2 regions of the Pseudomonas sp. PME37.24/025 genome follow, and region 2 is predicted to be linked to the other one. Evidence: riboswitches for the same ligand, from Rfam matches in the RefSeq annotation. Region 2 holds a riboswitch; the other holds the start of a gene.
What was found. Region 2 has a riboswitch for cobalamin ahead of cobO (cob(I)yrinic acid a,c-diamide adenosyltransferase). Riboswitches for the same ligand answer to the same signal wherever they lie in the genome.
Positions count from the first base shown of each region.

Region 1: linked by a shared signal. The riboswitch ahead of ACZ3HH_RS00795 (CbtB domain-containing protein) and the one ahead of cobO (cob(I)yrinic acid a,c-diamide adenosyltransferase) in region 2 are both predicted to bind cobalamin.

Region 1 is NZ_JBVHNK010000001.1:209,531-216,630, reverse strand. Features, by position in the region: gene ACZ3HH_RS00820 (fatty acid cis/trans isomerase) at 1-382, shown strand, start outside; gene nfuA (Fe-S biogenesis protein NfuA) at 580-1,164, shown strand; gene cobM (precorrin-4 C(11)-methyltransferase) at 1,367-2,113, opposite strand; gene ACZ3HH_RS00805 (cobalamin biosynthesis protein) at 2,196-2,609, opposite strand; gene ACZ3HH_RS00800 (CbtA family protein) at 2,606-3,313, opposite strand; gene ACZ3HH_RS00795 (CbtB domain-containing protein) at 3,325-3,516, opposite strand; cobalamin riboswitch at 3,638-3,864, opposite strand; cobalamin riboswitch at 4,122-4,337, shown strand; gene cobW (cobalamin biosynthesis protein CobW) at 4,439-5,500, shown strand; gene cobN (cobaltochelatase subunit CobN) at 5,504-7,100, shown strand, end outside.
Region 2 is NZ_JBVHNK010000015.1:131,229-138,328, forward strand. Features, by position in the region: gene ACZ3HH_RS25185 (PQQ-dependent sugar dehydrogenase) at 107-1,420, opposite strand; gene ACZ3HH_RS25190 (hypothetical protein) at 1,489-2,073, opposite strand; cobalamin riboswitch at 2,228-2,461, shown strand; gene cobO (cob(I)yrinic acid a,c-diamide adenosyltransferase) at 2,543-3,154, shown strand; gene ACZ3HH_RS25200 (cobyrinate a,c-diamide synthase) at 3,165-4,490, shown strand; gene bluB (5,6-dimethylbenzimidazole synthase) at 4,487-5,137, shown strand; gene cbiB (adenosylcobinamide-phosphate synthase CbiB) at 5,134-6,042, shown strand; gene cobD (threonine-phosphate decarboxylase CobD) at 6,035-7,027, shown strand; gene ACZ3HH_RS25220 (cobyric acid synthase) at 7,024-7,100, shown strand, end outside.

The DNA.
Region 1 (7,100 bases), on a different contig from region 2:
GATGTTGCGTATCGAGACCCAAAGCGGCAAGCGCGAGGTCTACAGCCTGCTGCGCAACCGCGCCCACAGCAACGTGGCGTTCCTGCTCGGTGAGTCGCTGCGCTATCAGCAGGGTCTCGATACGTTGACGATTTATCCGGGTGTACTCAGCAGCTACCCGAACTTCATGTTCAACATCCCGGCCGGGCAAGTGCCCGCATTCGTCGACGCGATGGAAAATGCCAGGGATGCCGCCAGTTTCGAGAAAATCGTCGAACGCTGGGGTATTCGCCGCAGCCATCCGCTGTTCTGGCAGTATTTCCATGATCTGAGCCGCTACATCCACGACACCGACCCGGTGGAAGAGGGCGTGCTGGACATGAACCGCTACGAAAACCTCTGAAACACCTGCAATCCAGTGTGGGAGCGAGCCTGCTCGCGATGAGGGCCTGACAGTCACCTGATAGGTTGACTGTGAGATGGCCATCGCGAGCAGGCTCGCTCCCACAGGGATCAGTGCATCTTTCCCGACAAAAATACTAGGACTTTGTGTGGCGCGATGATTGGCGTAAACTGCGTCCAAGCCTGCGAGGAGTTTCCATGACAGCTATTACCATTACCGACGCCGCCCACGATTATCTGGCTGATCTGCTCTCCAAGCAGAACACCCCGGGTATCGGCATCCGCGTCTTTATCACCCAGCCTGGCACCCAGTACGCCGAAACCTGCATTGCCTACTGCAAGCCGGGCGAAGAAAAACCTGAAGACACGGCGCTGGGGCTCAAAAGCTTCACTGCCTACATCGACTCGTTCAGCGAAGCATTTCTGGACGATGCGGTAGTCGACTACGCCACCGACCGCATGGGCGGCCAGCTGACCATCAAGGCGCCAAACGCCAAAGTACCGATGGTCAATGCCGACAGCCCGGTTAACGAGCGCATCAACTACTACCTGCAAACCGAGATCAACCCGGGGCTGGCCAGCCACGGCGGTCAGGTCAGCCTGATCGATGTGGTCGAAGATGGCATTGCCGTGCTGAAATTCGGCGGCGGTTGCCAGGGCTGCGGTCAGGCAGACGTTACCCTGAAGGAAGGCATCGAGCGCACCTTGCTCGAGCGTATTCCCGAGCTCAAGGGTGTTCGTGACGTGACCGACCACACGCAGAAAGAAAACGCCTACTACTAAGGTGTTCGCTGCGACATAAAAAAACGGTGCCCGTGAGCGCCGTTTTTTGTGGGTGATCGATAACCTGTGGCGAGGGAGCTTGCTCCCGCTCGACTGCGAAGCAGTCGCAATCCAGCCGATGCATTTTCCTGTGATGAATGCGTTGGCTGATTTGGGACCGCTGCGCGGTCCAGCGGGAGCAAGCTCCCTCGCCACAAGTGCTTCAGGGCCTGTACAAATGCGCATGCCCCGCGCGATACAACGACGATTCACTGAAGTGATCGCTGCCCAACACCCGGCCCACCAGAATCAGCGCCGTGCGGCGAAACCCCTTGGCTTCAACCTTCCCGGCAATATCCGCCAGCGTCCCCACCACCCAATCCTGATCCGGCCAGGTCGCCCGATGAATCACCGCGATCGGGCAATCGGCGCCGTAGTGCGGCAGCAATTCGGTGAGGATCTTCTCCAGATGATTGACCCCCAAGTGGATCGCCATCGTCGCCCCGTGCTGCGCCAGACTGCCCAACTCTTCACCGGCGGGCATCGCGGTCTTGTCGGCGTAGCGGGTCAGAATCACGCTCTGTGACACGTCCGGCAAGGTCAGTTCAGCACCCAAAAGGGCCGCGCAGGCGGCAGTGGCGGTGACGCCGGGAATGATTTCGAAAGGGATGTCGAGTTCACGCAAGTAGCGAATCTGCTCGCCAATCGCGCCGTACAGGCTCGGATCGCCGGAATGCACCCGGGCCACGTCCTGGCCGTTGGCATGGGCGGTCTTGATCAGCTCGATGATCTGTTCCAGGTGCAATTCGGCGCTGTTGACCACCTGTTCGGCCCGGTGGCCCTCCAGCACGGCGGCGGGCACCAGGGAGCCTGCATAGATGATAACCGGGCAGCTACGAATCAGCCGCTGGCCTTTGACGGTGATAAGTTCCGGGTCGCCGGGGCCTGCGCCAATGAAGTAGACGGTCATCGTCGTTTCCTGTCAGAAAAAGGGCATGGGCACGCTTCAGATGAAGATTGCTCATGATCGAAGGCGGGGATTATCGGGGATTTTACGCGGCGCTGGCCAATGCAAGAGTGGCCTGGGCGTATTTCTGTCGTGGAATCAGCAACTTTGCCGGTGCTTGAGCCAACTGTTCGGCCAGTGCCAGCGCGGCACTTTCCGCTACGCCGTAACAGCCGGTGCGTTCGAACGCGATATCCGAGTGGTGGCTGAGTTGCGGTTCATAACCGGCCAATTGTTCGCTGCTGAAGTACATCAACGGCAATGCCAGCTGTTCGGCCAGTTCGATCAGGGCGGGCTCTTCGCGCTTGAGGTCGATACTGGCCAGGGCCTTGATCTGACGAAGCTCGATTTGATGGGCCTGTAACGCCTGATCAAGTAGCGCCCGCAGCGTGCTGACGGGGCAGCCGCGCTGGCAGCCCAGGCCGACCACCAGGGTCGGCGCTGTGCTGACGTCAGTCATGCGCAGTATTGGCCATCGCTTTTGCGGCGGAACAACCAGGCACTGATCAGGCCCAGGGCCAGCCAGAACGCCATGTTGGTCAGCTGCGAAGCGATTTTGAACTGCGCCTCCAGGGCTTCCGGCGCCAGCATCGAATGGACTTCCGGTTGCGGTGCACCGATCACATGAGGCACGGCCAGGATCGCCACGCCAAGAATCTTCATCAACCAGTGGCGGCTGAATACGATGAGCGCGATGCCAACAGCGGTGGATGCGGCAGTGCCAATCCACCAGATCTGCCGTTGCGCCAGATCTGCTGCGGCAGTGCCCGGCAGCTCAGGTGGCAGGCCGAGGGTTGGCGCCAGCACGAACGTCGCATAACCGGCCAGACCCCAGAGCAGGCCCTGAGAGGTACGGCGTGGAGCGCGCAAGGTATAGAGGCCCGCGAACATCAGGGCGAAACCGACCGCTACCACCAGATTGCCGCCGGTGGTCGACAGCACGCGCTGCCAGCCGTCTTCAGGTTCCCAGGCTTCGGCGTCGTGGGTGTGAGCGGTGACAGCACCCGCGGCATGCTCGTGGATTTCGACAGCGGCCGGCTCGGATTTTTCGTAGGTCTCGGCCTGCAAAATCAGCGGGGCAACCCAAAAGCTTTGCAGCAGGGTCAGCAGCAGGGCGGCCAGCAACCCGGTGAAACCTGCGGTTTGCGCAATACGCTTGATCATGTCAGCAGGTCTCAATGGCACGGAAAGGCGGAGCTGTGACGGGTATCGTGCGCGGCATTGTGTACCGCTTCGATGTGCGAGAAACCGGCGAAATACACAAGGCACGCGCCAAGGATCGACGCGCAAAAAGCGGCGGTCAGGCGTTGGCTCAAGGTTGAAGTAGTGCTGGCGGTGCTACTGGCGGTACTGCTGATGATCGACATGGCGCTTCCCTCTGGTCTGTCAGCGGGTGAATAGAGCGCATGAAAACCTCCGCACGCCAGGGCACGCAGAGATTTCGAACAGCGCCCGCCCACCGCGGGTTTGTTATTCAGTGAACGTAAAACTCACTTTGTGTTGCGGGCCGGTCTCCGGGCTCGCGAGGGGCAGGGCTTGCGCCGACACCTGCAAGCATCACCTTCCCATGCCATATGACGGGCACAGTGGATCTGACGCTTCACTCGCTTACCGTTGCGGGGGCAGCACCGGACTGACATGGCTTTGAGTAAAGCACATGATTCACCGGTTTCCCGTTTCACCCTGTGAAGGGCACCCGTAACAAGGCGTGTAGGAGAGCATGGGCGGGGGTTGGGCGTCAATTGGCAAGGGTTCTCAACTGACACCAAATACCTGTGGCGAGGGAGCTTGCTCCCGTTCGAGCGCGTAGCGGTCGCATCAAATTCATGCGGTCTGTCCATTAGATACGCATCGCATGGTTTCACGACTGCTTCGCAGCCGAACGGGAGCAAGCTCCCTCGCCACAGGCAAGCCCCCTCGCCACAGGTGATCGCATTCTCCTATAGAACATTGACCCGCCCCCATACGATGCGTAGCCTTGCGCTTTCGAGGTTCTTCGGCATCTGCCGAAGCTAAGAAGGGAACGCGGTCGATGCCGCGGCTGCCCCCGCAACTGTGAACGGTGATGTTCGCTGCCACGCCACTGCAAGCCCTGATCCATCAGGTTCGCGGGAAGGCGCAGCGAATGCCAGGCCAATAAGGCCGGCACACCGTCAGCCAGGAGACCTGCCTCGACACAGATTCTCACTACAACCGGGCGGGGTGATCCGGTGGCGGAACTCTTGCGCGCGCGCACCTGCCGCAGCGATTGTCGTCCCGTATGCCCGCCACCTTGCCAAAGGGCATCCGATGAAAACACTGGCCAAACTCCCCGTCACCATCGTTACCGGCTTCCTCGGCTCGGGCAAAACCACCTTGCTGCGGCACATGCTCGACAACGCCCAGGGCCGTCGCATCGCGGTGATTGTCAACGAGTTCGGCGAGCTGGGTATCGACGGCGAAATCCTTAAGCAGTGCTCGATCGGTTGCACCGAAGAAGAAGCCAACGGTCGCGTCTACGAACTGGCCAACGGCTGCCTATGCTGCACGGTTCAGGAAGAATTCTTCCCGGTGATGCGCGAACTGGTCGCGCGTCGCGGCGACCTCGATCACATCCTGATCGAAACGTCGGGCCTGGCCCTGCCAAAACCTTTGGTTCAAGCTTTCCAATGGCCAGAAATCCGCAGCGCCTGCACGGTTGACGCGGTGATCACCGTGGTCGACAGCCCGGCCGTCGCTGCTGGCACCTTCGCTGCGTTCCCGGATCAGGTTGATGCCATGCGCAAACTCGACCCGAACCTGGACCACGAATCGCCGCTGCACGAGCTGTTTGCCGACCAACTGGCCAGCGCCGACCTGGTGATCCTCAACAAGGCCGACCTGATCAGCGCTGAAGACCTGGCCCGCGTGCGCCTGGAAGTCGCCGAAGAATTGCCGCCGGCGGTGAAAGTCATCGAAGCCAGCAGCGGTCGTCTGCCGCTGGACGTGCTGATCGGCCTCGGCGCCGGTTCCGAAGAACACATCGACAGCCGCCACAGCCATCACGATCATCACCATGAAGGTGAGGACGACCACGACCACGACGCGTTCGATTCCATCTCTATCGAGCTGCCACAAGCCGACGAAAGCCTGCTGATGGATGCACTGACTCAACTGGTGGTCCAGCATGGCATCCTTCGGGTCAAAGGTTTTGCAGCGGTGCCGAACAAGCCGATGCGCCTGCTGATCCAGGGCGTGGGCACGCGCTTCGACAAGCACTTCGACCGTCAGTGGGGTGCTGAAGAAGCGCGCACCACCCGTCTGGTGTTGATCGGTCAGGATCTGGACGCAGCTCAGCTCGAAGCGCAATTGCGCGCTGCGCTCAGCGTTTAAACCATGCACCTGCTCAGGACCCAGCCCGGCGGTTTCGTGTCGGATGACAACATTGCCGACCTTGGACAAACCCCCGCCGAGCTGGTGATTCTGTGCAGCGGCGATTCCAGCCTGGCGCTGCTCGCCGAAGCGGCGCAGCAGTTGCCCGACGATTACCCGAGCGTGCGCCTGGCCAACCCGATGCAGGTGCAGAATCACGCCTCGGTCGATCTCTACGTCGACGAAGTGCTGCGCCACGCCAAAGTGATTTTGATCTCGCTGCACGGCGGCATCGCCTATTGGCGTTACGGCATCGAGCGTCTGGTGGAATTGTCCGAGCGCGGCGTGCAACTGATTCTGGTGCCGGGTGACGATCGCCCGGACCCGGAACTCAGTGACCTGAGCACCGTAACCGCGCAAGACCGCGACCGGCTCTGGCACTTCCTGCGTCAGGGCGGCATGGCCAACGCGCTGGACCTGTTTCGCTGCCTCGCCAATCGTTGGTTGGACCGCGACTACCCCTGGTCCGAGCCGCAAACTCTGCCACGCACCGCGATTTACCACCCGCAAAAAAGCCCCGCAGAACTGAAGGATTGGCAAGCCGACTGGCAAGCTGATCAGCCGGTGGCGGCGGTGCTGTTTTACCGCTCGCATTTGCAGGCGGCGAACACCGGTTTCATCGATATTTTCTGCCAGCGTTTGCAAGCAGCGGGGTTGAACCCGTTGCCGATTGCGCTGGCCAGTTTGAAAGAGCCTGGCTGCCTGACGGTGGTCGAGGACCTGCTGGATGAAGTCGAGGCGGGGGTGATTCTCAACACCACCGGTTTCGCCCAGTCCAGCCCCGAAGCGCCGCATCTGCGACCGTTTCGCCGCAATATTCCGGTGATCCAGGCGATCTGCGCCCAGGACAATGAACCCGGTTGGCGCGCCAGCGAGCAGGGCCTCGGTCCCCGCGATCTGGCGATGCACATCGCACTGCCGGAACTGGATGGGCGAATCATCAGCCGGCCGATCAGTTTCAAGGATCTGGCCTGGCGCAGTGAGCGCAGCCAGTCCGACGTGGTCTGCTACCGGCCGCAACCTGAGCGCATGGATTTTGTCGCCGAACTGGCGCGGCGCTGGATCGATCTGGCGCGAGTGCCTAACGGTGAAAAACGCATCGCCCTGATCCTCGCCAACTACCCGACTCGCGACGGGCGCATCGGTAATGGCGTGGGTCTCGACACTCCGGCTGCGGCATTGAATATCTTGCGCGCCCTGCACGCCGAAGGTTATCCGCTACCGGCCGAGTTGCCGGACAGCGGCACCGCGCTGATCCAGCAATTGCTCGGCGGCGTCAGCAACGACCTCGACACCCTCGACCAGCGTCCCTGCCATCAAAGCCTCGCGCTGGACGACTACAACCTGATGTTCAACGCACTGCCCGAGGCTAATCGCCAAGCCGTGCTGGAGCGCTGGGGCGCCCCCGAAAACGATCCAATGTTCCGCGGCGGACGAATGATGATTGCCGGTCTGCGCTTCGGCTTGACCTTCGTCGGCATTCAGCCGGCCCGGGGTTACCAAGTCGATCCAAGTGCTGTCTATCACGACCCGGACCTGGTGCCGCCCCACGGCTATCTGG
Region 2 (7,100 bases):
GGGCTTGCCCGCGATGACGTCGGCACATTCAACATCGATGTAGTCTGGGCTGCCGCTATCGCGGGCAAGCCCGCTCCCACAGGGTTTTCGTCTGGCAGTAATCGCATTATTTAGCCGCGGAAACGCGCCACACCTTGTTCCCCACATCATCCGCCACCAGCAAGCCACCCTGCTGATCGATCACCACGCCCACCGGCCGGCCCATGGCTTTTTCCTCGTCATTGAGGAAACCAGTGAGCACATCCACCGGCTGTCCGGTCGGTTTGCCGGCGCTGAATGGCACGAAAATCACTTTGTAGCCACTGAGCGGCTTGCGGTTCCACGAGCCATGTTGGCCGATGAAAGCGCCTTGAGTGAACGGTGCAGGCAGTTTACTGCCTTCGGCAAACGTCAGGCCCAGTGACGCGGTATGTGGCCCAACTGCATAGTCTGGCGCAATGGCCTTGGCCACCAGCTCAGGGTTTTGCGGCTCGACGCGAATGTCGACGTGCTGGCCGTAATAGCTGTAAGGCCAGCCGTAGAACCCACCGTCCTTCACGGATGTGATGTAGTCCGGCACCAGGTCGCTGCCGATTTCGTCACGCTCGTTGACGGCGGTCCACAGTGCGCCGCTCTGAGGCTCCCAGGCCAAACCGTTTGGATTACGAATCCCCGAGGCAAAGATCCGATGGTTGCCGGTGGCGCGGTCCACTTCCCAGATCGCCGCGCGTCCTTCCTCCTGATCCATGCCGTTTTCACCGACGTTGCTGTTCGAGCCCACGGTGACGTATAGCTTGCTGCCATCCTTGCTGGCGATGACGTTTTTGGTCCAGTGGTGATTCAGCGTGCCGCCCGGCAGATCGACCACCTTGATCGGCTGCGACTTGATCGCCGTCTCGCCATTTTCGTAGTGGAAACGCAGCAGGCGGTCGGTGTCGGCGACATACAAGTCATTGCCGACCAGGGTCATGCCGAACGGCGAGTTGAGGTTTTCCAGAAACACCGTGCGGGTTTCGGCGACACCGTCGTGGTCTTTGTCCCGCAGCAGGGTGATGCGGTTCGGGCTGGGGACTCCGGCGCCGGCGCGGCCCATGACTTTGCCCATGACCCAGCCGCGAATGCCTGTGCCATCATCGGGTTTGGGCGGCGCGTTGGTTTCGGCTACCAGCACATCGCCGTTGGGCAGCACATAGAGCCAGCGCGGATGATCGAGGCCTTCGGCAAACGCCGCCACTTGAGTCCCGGCCGCGGCGACGGGTTTCTTGCCTTCAGGCCAGCCGATCGCCGGGGCGATGTTCACTGTCGGGATCAGGGTTTTATTCGGCTCTGGCAGCTTGGGCGACGGTCCGGTTCCGTCCGAGACTTGCAGGCTGGAGGTTTCACCACAGGCGGCGAGCCCTCCGGCGAGCGCGATGATGAAAACGAGCTGGGGTTTGTGCATTACTGATCTTCCCTATGAATGCATTGACGTAATCATAGAGAAGCGTAGACGTTCGATGGTTCAACCCGTCAGCCGCGGGCTTCCTTGAGCAATACGGCGATCCCTGGATGATAGTTGCCGGCTTCATTGCGCAACTTGCGGTAGGCATAAGGGAAATACCAGGCCACGGCGCAGGTGTGTGCCTTTTGCAGGTCGTCGACCATGTCCTGGAGTTCTTCTGGGGTGGCGCTGTGTTGGGCTTTTTGTGGCGCGACAAACAGACAACCGAGTTTCAGATCGCTGGCGTAGCTGATTCGCTTCGCGTCACTGGTGATGTCCGCCAGTGCCTGGGTCAGGTTCAGGCTATTGACTCGCGGCCAGCGCTGGGTGGCCTGGAGATATGCGCGTTCTTCGCTGCTGGCGATAAACAGATCGGCGCGGGCGTTGCGTTCGCCTTCTTCGGTCTGTTTGCGCGTCGACGTTTGTTGCAGCGTGATCATTTCTGCCATCCAGGCCGCGGCGGAGAGCAGGCCGAGGTTGGCGTTTTCGTCGTACCAGTAAGGTGTATCGTTATCGCCGCGCACGGCGTTGTAGCGGTCGATACAGTCAAACCAGCGTTCCAGCACCGGCCGCAGGAATTCCAGCTTCGGATTGCTGATGATCATGCCTTGCATGTGGCTCACCCTTGTTATTGTGTTGTCAGGTTGTGGCTCTTTGATATCACTGCTGGCAGTGTGGCACAAGATTGGCGTCAGTTAATTGATCGACGGCAGTTATTCGCTCAGCGACGCCCCGGCTTTAATTGACGCTCCATCCCCAACCCTCTAACCTTCGCGGCTTGTTTCAGGTGCTCTGTGACCTTGGTCGACAGAGTGAAACAGGGAAACCGGTGAGTGACTATCTTCAAGCAACGAAGAGTCATGATCCCGGCGCTGCCCCCGCAACGGTAAATGAGTGAAGACTGCGCCGAGAGCCACTGTGTCGACTGTCGACATGGGAAGGCGCGCAGTCAGGCGCAAGCCGCTCATGAGCCCGGAGACCGGCCTGATTCATCCAACGGCATCACGGTGGGCGATGCCAGGCTTCTTGCCGTCTATTCTTGTGCCTGCCCGCCGTTATCCAGCCTCAACGGAGAGCTCCCCCATGACTGATACCCCCGATCGTGACGAACGCCACCTGGCGCGCATGCTGCGAAAAAAAGCGGTGATCGACGAACGCATCGCCAACTCGCCGAATGAATGCGGTTTGCTGCTGGTGCTCTCCGGCAACGGCAAAGGCAAAAGCAGCTCGGCGTTCGGCATGCTTGCGCGGTCCATGGGCCACGGTATGCAGTGCGGCGTGGTGCAGTTCATCAAGGGTCGCACCAGCACCGGCGAGGAGCTGTTCTTCCGGCGCTTCCCGGAGCAAGTGCGTTTTCATGTGATGGGCGAGGGCTTTACCTGGGAAACCCAGGACCGCCAGCGCGACATCGCCGCCGCCGAAGCCGCGTGGGCGGTGTCCCGCGAATTGTTGCGTGATCCGGCCATTGGCCTGGTGGTGCTTGATGAATTGAACATCGCCCTCAAGCACGGCTACCTCGATCTCGATCAGGTGCTCAGCGACTTGCAGGCCCGTCCGCCGATGCAGCACGTGGTGGTCACCGGTCGTGGCGCCAAGCCGGAGATGATCGAGCTGGCCGACACCGTCACTGAAATGGGCATGATCAAGCACGCCTTCCAAGCCGGAATCAAAGCGCAAAAAGGCGTTGAGCTGTGAACTGCACTTTATGAATAGCCATCGTCAATGCCCGGCGGTACTGATCGCCGCGCCGGCCTCCGGTCAGGGCAAGACCACTGTCACTGCCGCGCTCGCCCGTTTGCATCGCAATCAGGGGCGCAAGGTTCGCGTGTTCAAATGCGGCCCGGATTTTCTCGATCCGATGATTCTTGAGCGCGCCAGCGGTGCACCGGTCTATCAACTCGACATGTGGATGGTCGGCGAGCAGGAAAGTCGGCGGCTATTGTGGGAGGCCGCTGGCGATGCCGATTTGATCCTCATCGAAGGCGTCATGGGGCTGTTCGACGGTACGCCGTCCAGCGCCGACCTGGCGCGGCACTTTGGTGTGCCGGTGCTCGGCGTGATCGACGGCACTGCCATGGCGCAGACGTTTGGTGCGCTGGCCTTGGGCCTTGCGCGCTATCAGCCGGATTTGCCGTTTGCCGGTGTGTTGGCCAACCGGGTCGGCACCGTGCGCCATGCGCAGTTGCTCGAAGGCAGCCTGACTGAAGGCTTGCGCTGGTACGGCGCGTTGTCCCGGGAGACCGGGATCGAATTACCGAGTCGGCATCTGGGCCTGGTTCAGGCCAGCGAACTGAATGATCTCGACCTGCGTCTCGATGCGGCGGCCGATTCACTGGCCAGCAGTTGCGATGTGACCCTACCGCCGGCCGTGGAATTCGCCGCGCCTGAAATGATTGCAGCCGAACCGTTGCTGGCCGGTGTGCGAATTGCCGTGGCCCGGGACGAAGCTTTCGCATTTACCTACGGCGCGAGCCTGGATCTGCTGCGGGCCATGGGCGCCGAATTGTCTTTCTTTTCGCCGATCCGCGACACTGAATTGCCGGAGGCAGACAGCCTTTATCTGCCCGGAGGTTACCCCGAATTGCACCATGTGGCGTTGTCGCAAAACACGCCGATGCTGACCGCGATCCGCGCTCACCACGCAGCGGGCAAACCGTTGTTGGCCGAGTGTGGCGGCATGCTGTACCTGCTGGATTCCTTGACTGATGTCGAGGGCACTCGCGCTGAACTGGTTGGCCTGCTGGCTGGTGATGCGGTGATGCAGAAGCGTCTTGCCGCGTTGGCTTTGCAGGCGGTTGAATTGCCGGAAGGTTTGCTGCGTGGGCACACCTATCACCACTCATTGACCAGCACCGAACTTGAGCCGATTGCTCGTGGGCTGAGCCCGAATGGCGGGCGAGGGGCTGAGGCGGTTTATCGGGAAGGGCGGATGACGGCGTCCTACGTGCATTTCTATTTCCCATCTAATCCATCGGCGATTGCCGCGCTGTTTGTGCCAGACCTTGAGGTCGCCTTCGCGAGCAGGCCATGACGGACAACGCATTTTCCGAAGCCGAACGCGAAGCTGTTTATCGCGCGATTGCCGAGCGCCGCGACATGCGGCACTTCAGCGGCGGCACCGTCGAACCCGAGTTACTGAGGCGTCTGCTCGAAGCCGCGCATCAGGCGCCAAGTGTCGGCCTGATGCAGCCTTGGCGTTTCATCCGCATCAGCGACCGGGCACTGCGCGGCAAGATCCAGCAGCTGGTGGAAGAAGAACGCATCCGCACCGCCGAAGCCCTCGGCGAACGCTCCGACGAATTCATGAAGCTCAAGGTCGAAGGCATCAACGACTGCGCCGAGGTGCTGGTTGCCGCGCTGATGGACGATCGTGAACGGCATATCTTCGGCCGTCGTACGCTACCGGAAATGGACATGGCCTCATTGTCCTGCGCCATCCAGAACCTTTGGCTGGCGTCCCGAGCCGAAGGCCTGGGCATGGGCTGGGTGTCATTGTTCGAGCCGCAAGCGCTGGCGGACTTGCTGGGTTTACCGAGCGGGGCCAAACCTTTGGCCGTTCTTTGCCTGGGGCCGGTCAAGGAATTCTATCCGGCGCCGATGTTGGTACTCGAAGGCTGGGCGCAAGCGCGCCCACTCAACGAGTTGCTGTATGAAAATTATTGGGGAGTGAGTCAATGAGTGTGGCGTTGTTGAGTGTCGCCGCGGTCGCGCTGGATGCGCTGCTGGGTGAACCCAAACGCTGGCATCCGCTGGTGGCGTTCGGTCGTTTTGCCGATCGCATTGAACAACGTTTCAACTCCGGTGGCCGCGGCTGGCGCAGTCATGGCGTTACGGCCTGGGTGATGGCGGTCGTGCCGCTGACCTTGCTGGCCACCGCACTGTCCTGGGCGCCTTACGTTGGCTGGATCGTCGAGATTCTCGTGCTCTATTGCGCCCTCGGTATGCGCAGCCTTGGTGAGCACGTCGAGCCGGTGGCCAAGGCCCTGCGCAGCGATGATCTGATCGAGGCGCGCAACCGCGTCGGCTATCTGGTCAGCCGTCAGACCAGCGAGCTGGATGAAACCGAAGTCGCCCGCGCCGCCACCGAATCGGTGCTGGAGAACGGCAGCGATGCGGTATTCGCCGCGCTGTTCTGGTTTGCCGTGGCGGGTGCGCCCGGCGTGGTGCTCTATCGTCTGAGCAACACGCTCGATGCGATGTGGGGTTATCGCAACGAACGCTTCGAGCGTTTCGGTTGGGCGGCGGCGAAGATCGATGATGTTCTGAACTACATTCCCGCACGTCTGGTGGCGTTGACCTACGCGCTGCTGGGAAAAACCCGACTGGCGCTGAAGTGCTGGCGTACCCAGGGGCCGACCTGGGACAGCCCGAATGCCGGGCCGGTGATGGCCGCCGGTGCCGGCGCGCTGGGCGTCGAGTTGGGCGGGGCGGCGATCTATCACGGTGAACTGCATCAGCGTCCGCAGTTGGGCGAAGGCGTGCCGGCGGATGCCGATTCCATCGACCGTGGCTGGCAATTGGTCCAGCGCGGGGTATGGTTATGGCTGCTGATTCTCTGCGTGGGGGCTGAGTTCTATGCTTGAGCACGGTGGTCGCTTGCGCAAGGCGGCGCTTGAATATGGCATTGCCGAAGCCGATTGGCTCGACCTGTCCAGTGGCCTGGCGCCTTGGCCGTTCCCGATCCCGGACATCCCGCTGCGGGCCTGGGCGCGGTTGCCGGAAACCGATGATGGCCTGGAGCAGGCTGCCTGCGACTATTACGGTGCGGCCCAAGTGTTGCCGGTGGCCGGCTCGCAAATGGCAATCCAGTTGCTGCCGCGCTTGCGCCGGGCCGGCAAGGTCGGCGTGCTGTCGCCGTGTTACGCCGAGCACGCTGAAGCCTGGCGTCGCAACGGTTACATCGTGCGTGAAGTGCTGGAGTCGGAAGTCGATTTCTTTCTCGACAGCCTCGACGTGCTGGTGGTGGTCAACCCGAACAATCCCACGGGGTTGAGCCTGACCCCGGCTCGCCTGCTGGATTGGCATTCTCGGCTGGCTCAGCGCGGTGGCTGGCTGGTGGTGGACGAGGCGTTCATGGACAACACCCCGCATTTGAGTCTGGCGCCATTCACCCATCAGATCGGTTTGATCGTGCTGCGCTCCTTCGGCAAATTCTTCGGCCTGGCCGGTGTACGGCTGGGGTTTGTGCTGGCCGAGCGCAAGTTGCTCAAGCTGCTGGCCGAACAGGTCGGACCTTGGGCGGTCAGCGGTCCGACCCGAGTGCTGGGCCAGGCGTGCTTGACGGATACCGAGGGGCACACGCGACAGCGCATTCGCACTGACGAAGCCGGCGAGCGTCTGGCGTTGCTGCTTGAACAGTACGGTTTCAAGCCTCAGGGCGGTTGCGCATTGTTCCAATGGCTGATCACCGAGCGCGCTGAAGCGCTGCGTGAATTCATGGCCCGGCGCGGCATTCTGCTGCGGTTGTTCACTCACAACAGTAGCGTGCGGTTTGGCTTGCCCGCCGATGAAGCGGATTGGCTGCGTCTCGAGCAAGCGCTTGAAGCCTACGTTAAGGAAGCGCAATGACTACGTTGAGGGTGCAGGGCGCCACTTTAATGGTACAGGGCACCACATCGGACGCCGGTAAAAGCACACTGGT